One region of the Pseudomonas sp. SZ40 genome, then DNA from elsewhere that is predicted to be linked to it. Evidence: predicted binding sites of a transcription regulator. Region 1 holds the regulator's gene; each other region holds the start of a gene.

Region 1 (2,268 bases):
CAATGGCCCTAAGGCTTAAAGCGAAGTTAGATAAGGTGTGTAGATAACATGGGTATGCATCCCGTACAGGTGATCGCGGTGACCGGCGGCAAAGGCGGCGTTGGCAAGACCAATGTGTCGGTGAATTTGTCGCTGGCGTTGGCGGATCTCGGTCGGCGCGTAATGCTCATGGATGCCGACCTCGGTCTGGCCAACGTCGACGTGCTGCTCGGCCTGACGGCCAAGCGCACCCTGGCCGATGTCATCGACGGCCAGTGCGAACTGCGAGACGTGGTTCTGCAGGGGCCTGGCGGCATTCGTATCGTTCCCGCGGCCTCCGGCACCCAGAGCATGGTGCAGCTCACGCCCATGCAGCACGCCGGCCTGATCCAGGCCTTCAGCGACATCAGCGACAACCTCGACGTCCTGATCGTGGATACCGCCGCCGGTATCGGCGACTCGGTGGTGAGCTTCGTGCGCGCCGCCCAGGAAGTGCTGGTGGTGGTGTGCGATGAACCCACCTCGATCACCGATGCCTACGCGCTGATCAAGCTCCTCAACCGTGACCACGGCATGAACCGTTTCCGGGTGCTCGCCAATATGGCGCACAGCCCGCAGGAAGGCCGTAATCTCTTTGCTAAGCTGACCAAGGTGACCGACCGTTTTCTGGATGTCGCGCTGCAGTACGTGGGCGCGGTGCCGTACGACGAATCGGTACGCAAGGCCGTACAGAAACAACGTGCGGTGTATGAGGCGTTCCCTCGCTCGAAGTGCGCGCTGGCGTTCAAGGCGATTGCCCAGAAGGTGGATGCGTGGCCACTGCCGGCCAATCCGCGAGGCCATCTGGAATTCTTCGTTGAGCGCCTGGTGCAACAACCGACTGCAGACACGGCTGTATGACGACAGCCTCTGGACTCCGTATGTACAGCAAGGCAACAGCACGAGATTCACAGCATCAGTTGATCGAACGTTACGCGCCGTTGGTCAAGCGCATTGCCTATCACCTGTTGGCGCGGTTGCCCGCCAACGTGCAGGTGGATGATCTGATCCAGGCCGGGATGATCGGTCTGCTCGAGGCATCGCGCAAATACGACGCCGGCAAGGGCGCCAGTTTCGAGACGTTCGCCGGCATTCGCATTCGTGGCGCCATGCTCGATGAGGTCCGCAAGGGCGACTGGGCACCGCGTTCGGTACACCGCAACAGCCGTATGGTCAGCGACGCAATCAGAAAAATCGAAGCCAGAACGGGGCGAGACGCTAAAGATCAGGAGGTTGCTGCCGAACTCCAATTGAGTCTCGAAGATTACTACGGCATTCTTGGCGACACTTTGGGCAGCCGCCTGTTCAGTTTCGACGACCTGTTGCAGGAAGGCGAAAGCGGCGGACTGCAGGAAGACACGAATTCTTTGCACCATGGGCCATCGCATGAACTGGAAGACGATCGTTTCCAGGCCGCGCTGGTGGATGCCATCAGCAACCTGCCGGAGCGTGAGCGGTTGGTGTTGTCGCTGTATTACGACGAGGAATTGAACCTCAAGGAAATCGGCGAGGTACTGGGAGTGAGTGAGTCGCGGGTCAGCCAATTGCACAGTCAGTGTGCCGCGCGTTTACGCGCGCGGTTGGTGGAATGGCGCGCATAGGGAAATTTCAGGCGCTGGACATACACAGTGGACGCAGCAAAGCCGGGCGCAATAGGTTTGCGGCGTTCCGCCAGGCCGGTTTCACGATTTATAAGCGCTTTGGAATGCCGAGGCGTTTTAGGACTGTACGGAGGTCGACTTGGACAAGAACATGAAAATCCTCATCGTCGATGATTTCTCGACGATGCGACGGATCATCAAGAACCTCTTGCGTGATCTGGGGTTCACCAACACCGCGGAGGCCGACGACGGCACCACCGCATTGCCGATGCTGCAGAGCGGTAGCTTCGACTTCCTGGTGACCGACTGGAACATGCCGGGCATGAGTGGCATCGATTTGCTGCGCGCAGTGCGTGCCGACGAGCGCCTCAAGCAGATGCCCGTGCTGATGGTTACGGCAGAAGCCAAGCGTGATCAGATCATCGAGGCCGCCCAGGCCGGTGTGAACGGCTATGTGGTCAAGCCATTCACTGCCCAGGTGCTCAAGGAAAAGATCGAGAAAATCTTCGAGCGGGTCAACGGCTGATGTCTGCCGCGAGGTTGTTATGGAACACGATGATTCAAAAGAGGCCGACCTCGAGTCGACCCTGAAAAGCAATGCCCGCCAACTGGTCAACAGCCTCGAACAAGGCAACTTTGGCGAAGCGGT
Region 2 (2,268 bases), on a different contig from region 1:
CTGGTGGCTGCATCGAGCAGCGCTTCCTGGTGCGTGTTGCGCTTGAGGATCGGCAGGCAATAGAAGTGCGGACGAATGCCGCCGACCAGCATGTGGTTGCGGTTGTACAGCAGGTGCTGGGGGGTGATGGTGGCGCCGACGTTGGCCGGTGCTTCCTTGACGAACTGGGCGGCATCACCGGTGGTGATGTGCTCGAATACCACTTTCAAGGTCGGGAAGCGTTCCACCAGACGACGCATGTGTTCGTCGATGAAGGCTTTTTCGCGATCGAAGACGTCGATCTCGGCGCGGGTGACCTCGCCGTGTACCAGCAGCGGCATGCCGGTTTCTGCCAGGGCCTCGAGGGCGCCTGTGATGTTGTCCAGGCTGGTCACGCCAGAGTCGGAGTTGGTGGTCGCCCCGGCTGGGTACATCTTCGCGGCATAGACGATGCCGCTGGCCTTGGCTGCGCGGATGTCGTCACCGCTGGTGCGATCGGTGAGATACAGCACCATCAACGGCTCGAACTGGCTGCCGGCTGGCCGCGCGTCGAGGATGCGCTGGCGGTAGCCAACGGCCTCGCTGGCGTTGCGCACCGGCGGCACCAGGTTGGGCATGATGATCGCGCGGGCGAAGGTACGGGCGACATCGGCCACGGTGTGCGGCAGTACCGCGCCATCGCGCAGGTGAATGTGCCAGTCGTCAGGACGCAGCAGGGTGATGCGGTCGGTCATTGAGGCTTCCAGGCGGGGGCGAAACATGCCCGGAATGCTACCGGAAAAGGCCGGCGGGGGCACGCCGCAGATAGGCCATCGCACGGCTCAAGTTTTCCCCGCCTGCACCGATACCCACAGGGAACGTTGTGTTTTCTTGTGGAGCTCGCTGTGCGCCAGCCTCTTTTCCTCATCGTCGGATTGCTCGCCGGCGCAGGCTTGAGTCTGCCTGCGGCCGCGATCAGCTTCCAGACTCGTCTGGAAAAGGTCGAATGGCAGGTGGCCGGCGACCAGTTCGAGTGTCGCCTGACGCAACCGATCACCGATTTCGGTTCGGGACAGTTCGTGCGCCGCGCTGGTGAGCAGGCGACCTTTCGCCTGCAGCCTCGGGAGCGCTGGCTGGGCAGGGGCTCGGCGACGCTGCTGGCGGCAGCCGCGCCCTGGCAGCCGGGGCGCGGCGACATCAACCTCGGTGTGGTCAGTGTCGGCAGCGGCGAAGTGCCGTTCAACAGCAGCCAGGAGCAGGCCGGGCGTTTGCTGACCGGTCTGCTGGAAGGGCGCAGCCCGCTGGTGCGCCATCGCAGCTCGATGGGCGGCGATCTCGAAGTGCGGATGCTGCCGGTGCGTTTTCGCAAGGCCTACGAGGATTACCTGAACTGCACCGCCAAGCTGCTACCGGTCAACTTCGACCAGGTCCGGCAGTCCACCATCGGCTTCCCGGGCGGCGGGGCAGAGCTCGACCCCATGGCCAAGGCCAGGCTGGAGATCATTCTCGATTTCATGAAGGCCGACCCGACGGTCAACCGCATCGAGCTGGACGGTCACTCCGACAACAGCGGCAACCGCCTGACCAACCGTGACCTGTCGCGCCGCCGTGCGTTGGCGGTGATGGAGTACTTCAAGGCCCAGGGCATCCCCGAAGAGCGCATCGTCATGCGCTTCCACGGCGAGCGTTATCCGCTGGCGCCCAACACCACTGCCGCCAACCGGGAAAGGAACCGCAGGGTTTCCATAAAGCTGGAAAAAGTGCCCGAAGCCCCCGTGCAGCCTGTCGAACAAGCTGCTCCACCGGTGCCTTCCACGCCTGCCGCCACCTCCTGATCCTGTCGCTTCAATGCCATGGCCTGTCGCACCCCTGTAAATCGCGGGCCATGGGCAGTAGAATCACGGGCTTTCCGAACAACCCGTGGAGTGGATGGCATGGCGGACGTCAAAAAGGTAGTTCTGGCCTATTCCGGTGGCCTGGACACCTCGGTGATCCTCAAGTGGCTGCAAGATACCTATAACTGTGAAGTGGTGACCTTCACCGCCGATCTCGGTCAGGGCGAAGAGGTCGAGCCGGCCCGCGCCAAGGCCAAGGCAATGGGCGTCAAGGAAATCTACATCGATGACCTGCGCGAAGAGTTCGTTCGCGACTTCGTCTACCCGATGTTCCGCGCCAACACCGTTTACGAAGGCGAGTACCTGCTGGGTACCTCCATCGCTCGCCCGCTGATCGCCAAGCGCCTGATCGAAATCGCCAACGAGACCGGTGCCGACGCCATCTCCCATGGCGCGACCGGCAAGGGCAACGACC
Region 3 (2,268 bases), on a different contig from region 1:
CATCTTGTCGAGCTGGGCGACCTTGACGATGGTCGGCGCCGACTGCGCCGAGTTGACCGTCTGGCCTTCCTTGACCACCACGCCAACCACGGTGCCATCGATGGGCGCGACGATCTTGGTATAGCCGAGGTCGACTTCGGCGGTGGACACCTGAATCTGCGCCTGCTGAATCTGCGCATCCAGCGCGGCGACCTGGGCCTTGGCGGTATTCAGGTCGGCCTCTGCGGTCTCGTAGCTCTCCCGCGAGCTGGCGTTCTGGGCGAGCATCGACTTCTGGCGGTTGAAGGCGAGTTGCGCCTTCTTCAAGGTCGCGGCCTGCACCGCGCGCTGCGCCTTCACATTGGCCAGTGCGGCCTTGGCATTGGCCAGGTCGTTCTGCTGAGTCAGGGAATCGATCTCGGCGATGGGGTCGCCCTGCTTGACCAGATCACCGAAGTCGACGTGCAGGCTGGTGACCTGGCCGGACACCTGGGCGCCGACACTGACCTGTTTGAAGGCTTCCAGCGTGCCGGTGGCGATGACCGTCTGCTCGATGTCTGCCCGGCGCACCTCGGCGGTCAGCAGGCCGTTGCCCGGTGCAGGCTGCAGCCAGCCGTGGAGTGCATAGCCGCCCAGGGTCAGGGCGGCTATGGCGGGAATCAGGAGCAGCAGCTTGGGTCTTGGCATGGTGATGGCACGCAACGAATGTGGATGTCGCCACTATAGGGAGGCGGCCATCGGCGTTGGGTAAGAGCGAGGTAAGGTTCTGTCAGGAATAGGTAAAGTTCGTGGCGGACCACCGGCTGCGGTCATTTGTGACCCGGTGAATGCGGCAAGGCTCTCAAGTCACCGCCGCGCTTGCCGACATTATGGAAAGCCCGATCGGGTAAGCAGGAAACAGGCGTGGCAGGGAGCCAAGTACGACGACTCCAACGTGCCATTTCGCTCGTGCTTAGTTGTTTAAAACCAAACGCCTACCTGTGCTGGCGCGGCAGCTTTGCTGTGCTAGACATAGTGGAGTGGCAGGGATGTACCCTTCACGAACTGAAGGATTGCAAGCATGCGTCAGAATCTGCCGGTGACTCAGCGCGAAAGGACTTTTCCTGCGCATGAGCGGTTGATCTCCACCACCGATCTGAACAGCAAGATCACTTACTGCAACGACGCATTCGTTGCCATCAGCGGCTTCACTCGTGAGGAACTGATCGGCCAGCCCCACAACCTGGTGCGCCACCCGGACATGCCGCCAGCGGTATTCGGCCACATGTGGGACACCATCAAGCAGGGCAAGCCCTGGATGGGGATCGTCAAGAACCGTTCGAAGAATGGCGATTACTACTGGGTCAGTGCCTACGTCACGCCGATCTACCAGAACGGCCAGGTGTCGGGTTACGAATCGGTGCGCTCGCTGCCCAGTGAAGACCAGAAGCGCCGCGCCGAGGCGCTGTACGCCAGGTTGCGAGCCGGCAAGCCCCCGGTGCCGAAGATCGAATACCTGACCTATGACCTGATTCGCTCCTGGCCGCTGATTCTCGCCACACTGGTGATCCTCGCTGCTCAGTCGGTGCTTGCCGGGTTCTGGCTGGCGGCGCTCATCGTGGTGGTGATGGCCGCCCTGGGTTCCTATCAGCTGTACAGCAAGCGCTCGTTGATTCGCCGGACCCTGGCCGATCATCCCAAGGCTTTCACCAGCAGTCTGGTGGCGCTGACCTACAGCGAGAGCCGCGGCGCTCAGGCATTGCTGGACATGGCCATGATCAGCGAAGAGGCGAGGCTGCAGACGGCGCTGACCCGTCTCGAAGACGCCGGCGTCAACGTCAAGAAGCAGGCCGCCCAGTCCGCCGGTTTTTCTCGAGCGGGCGCCGAGATGCTCGACCTGCAGCGCAGCGAGACCGATCAGTCGGCCACGGCGATCAACCAGATGGCCGCGACCATTCAGGAAGTCACCCAGAACGTGCAGAGCACCAGTCATGCCGCCGAAGAGGCCGATCGCCTGGCCAAGGAAGGTCGGCAACTGGCCGGGGGCAGCCTGGAGTCCATGCAGCACATGGCCAAGGCGGTCGCCGACATCGGCCAGGCGGTGAACGACCTGGCCAACTCCACCCAGTCCATCGGCAGTGTCGCCGACGTGATCACCTCGATCGCCGAGCAGACCAACCTGCTCGCGCTCAACGCCGCCATCGAGGCGGCGCGCGCGGGCGAGCAGGGGCGTGGGTTCGCCGTGGTTGCCGATGAGGTGCGCTCCCTGGCCTCGCGTACGCGCGAGTCGACCCAGCAGATTCACCAGAT

The links. The regulator FliA, encoded in region 1, starts transcription of late flagellar genes. The targets are predictions, from matches to a motif close to CTAAAGTTTNNNNNNNNNNNGCCGNTAA.
Region 2: ACT9T4_RS01665 (flagellar protein MotY) is a predicted target of FliA. The motif match lies at 800-827, and genes of this name have one in related genera.
Region 3: ACT9T4_RS20105 (methyl-accepting chemotaxis protein) is a predicted target of FliA. The motif match lies at 820-847, and genes of this name have one in related genera.

The regions. Positions count from the first base shown of each region.
Region 1 covers NZ_JBQWIF010000048.1:9,331-11,598, reverse strand. The annotation lists gene fleN (flagellar synthesis regulator FleN) at 49-879, shown strand; gene fliA (RNA polymerase sigma factor FliA) at 876-1,619, shown strand; gene ACT9T4_RS24145 (chemotaxis response regulator CheY) at 1,771-2,145, shown strand; gene ACT9T4_RS24140 (protein phosphatase CheZ) at 2,165-2,268, shown strand, end outside.
Region 2 covers NZ_JBQWIF010000001.1:356,676-358,943, forward strand. The annotation lists gene pyrC (dihydroorotase) at 1-713, opposite strand, end outside; gene ACT9T4_RS01665 (flagellar protein MotY) at 864-1,793, shown strand; gene ACT9T4_RS01670 (argininosuccinate synthase) at 1,893-2,268, shown strand, end outside.
Region 3 covers NZ_JBQWIF010000030.1:1,428-3,695, reverse strand. The annotation lists gene ACT9T4_RS20110 (efflux RND transporter periplasmic adaptor subunit) at 1-666, opposite strand, end outside; gene ACT9T4_RS20105 (methyl-accepting chemotaxis protein) at 1,040-2,268, shown strand, end outside.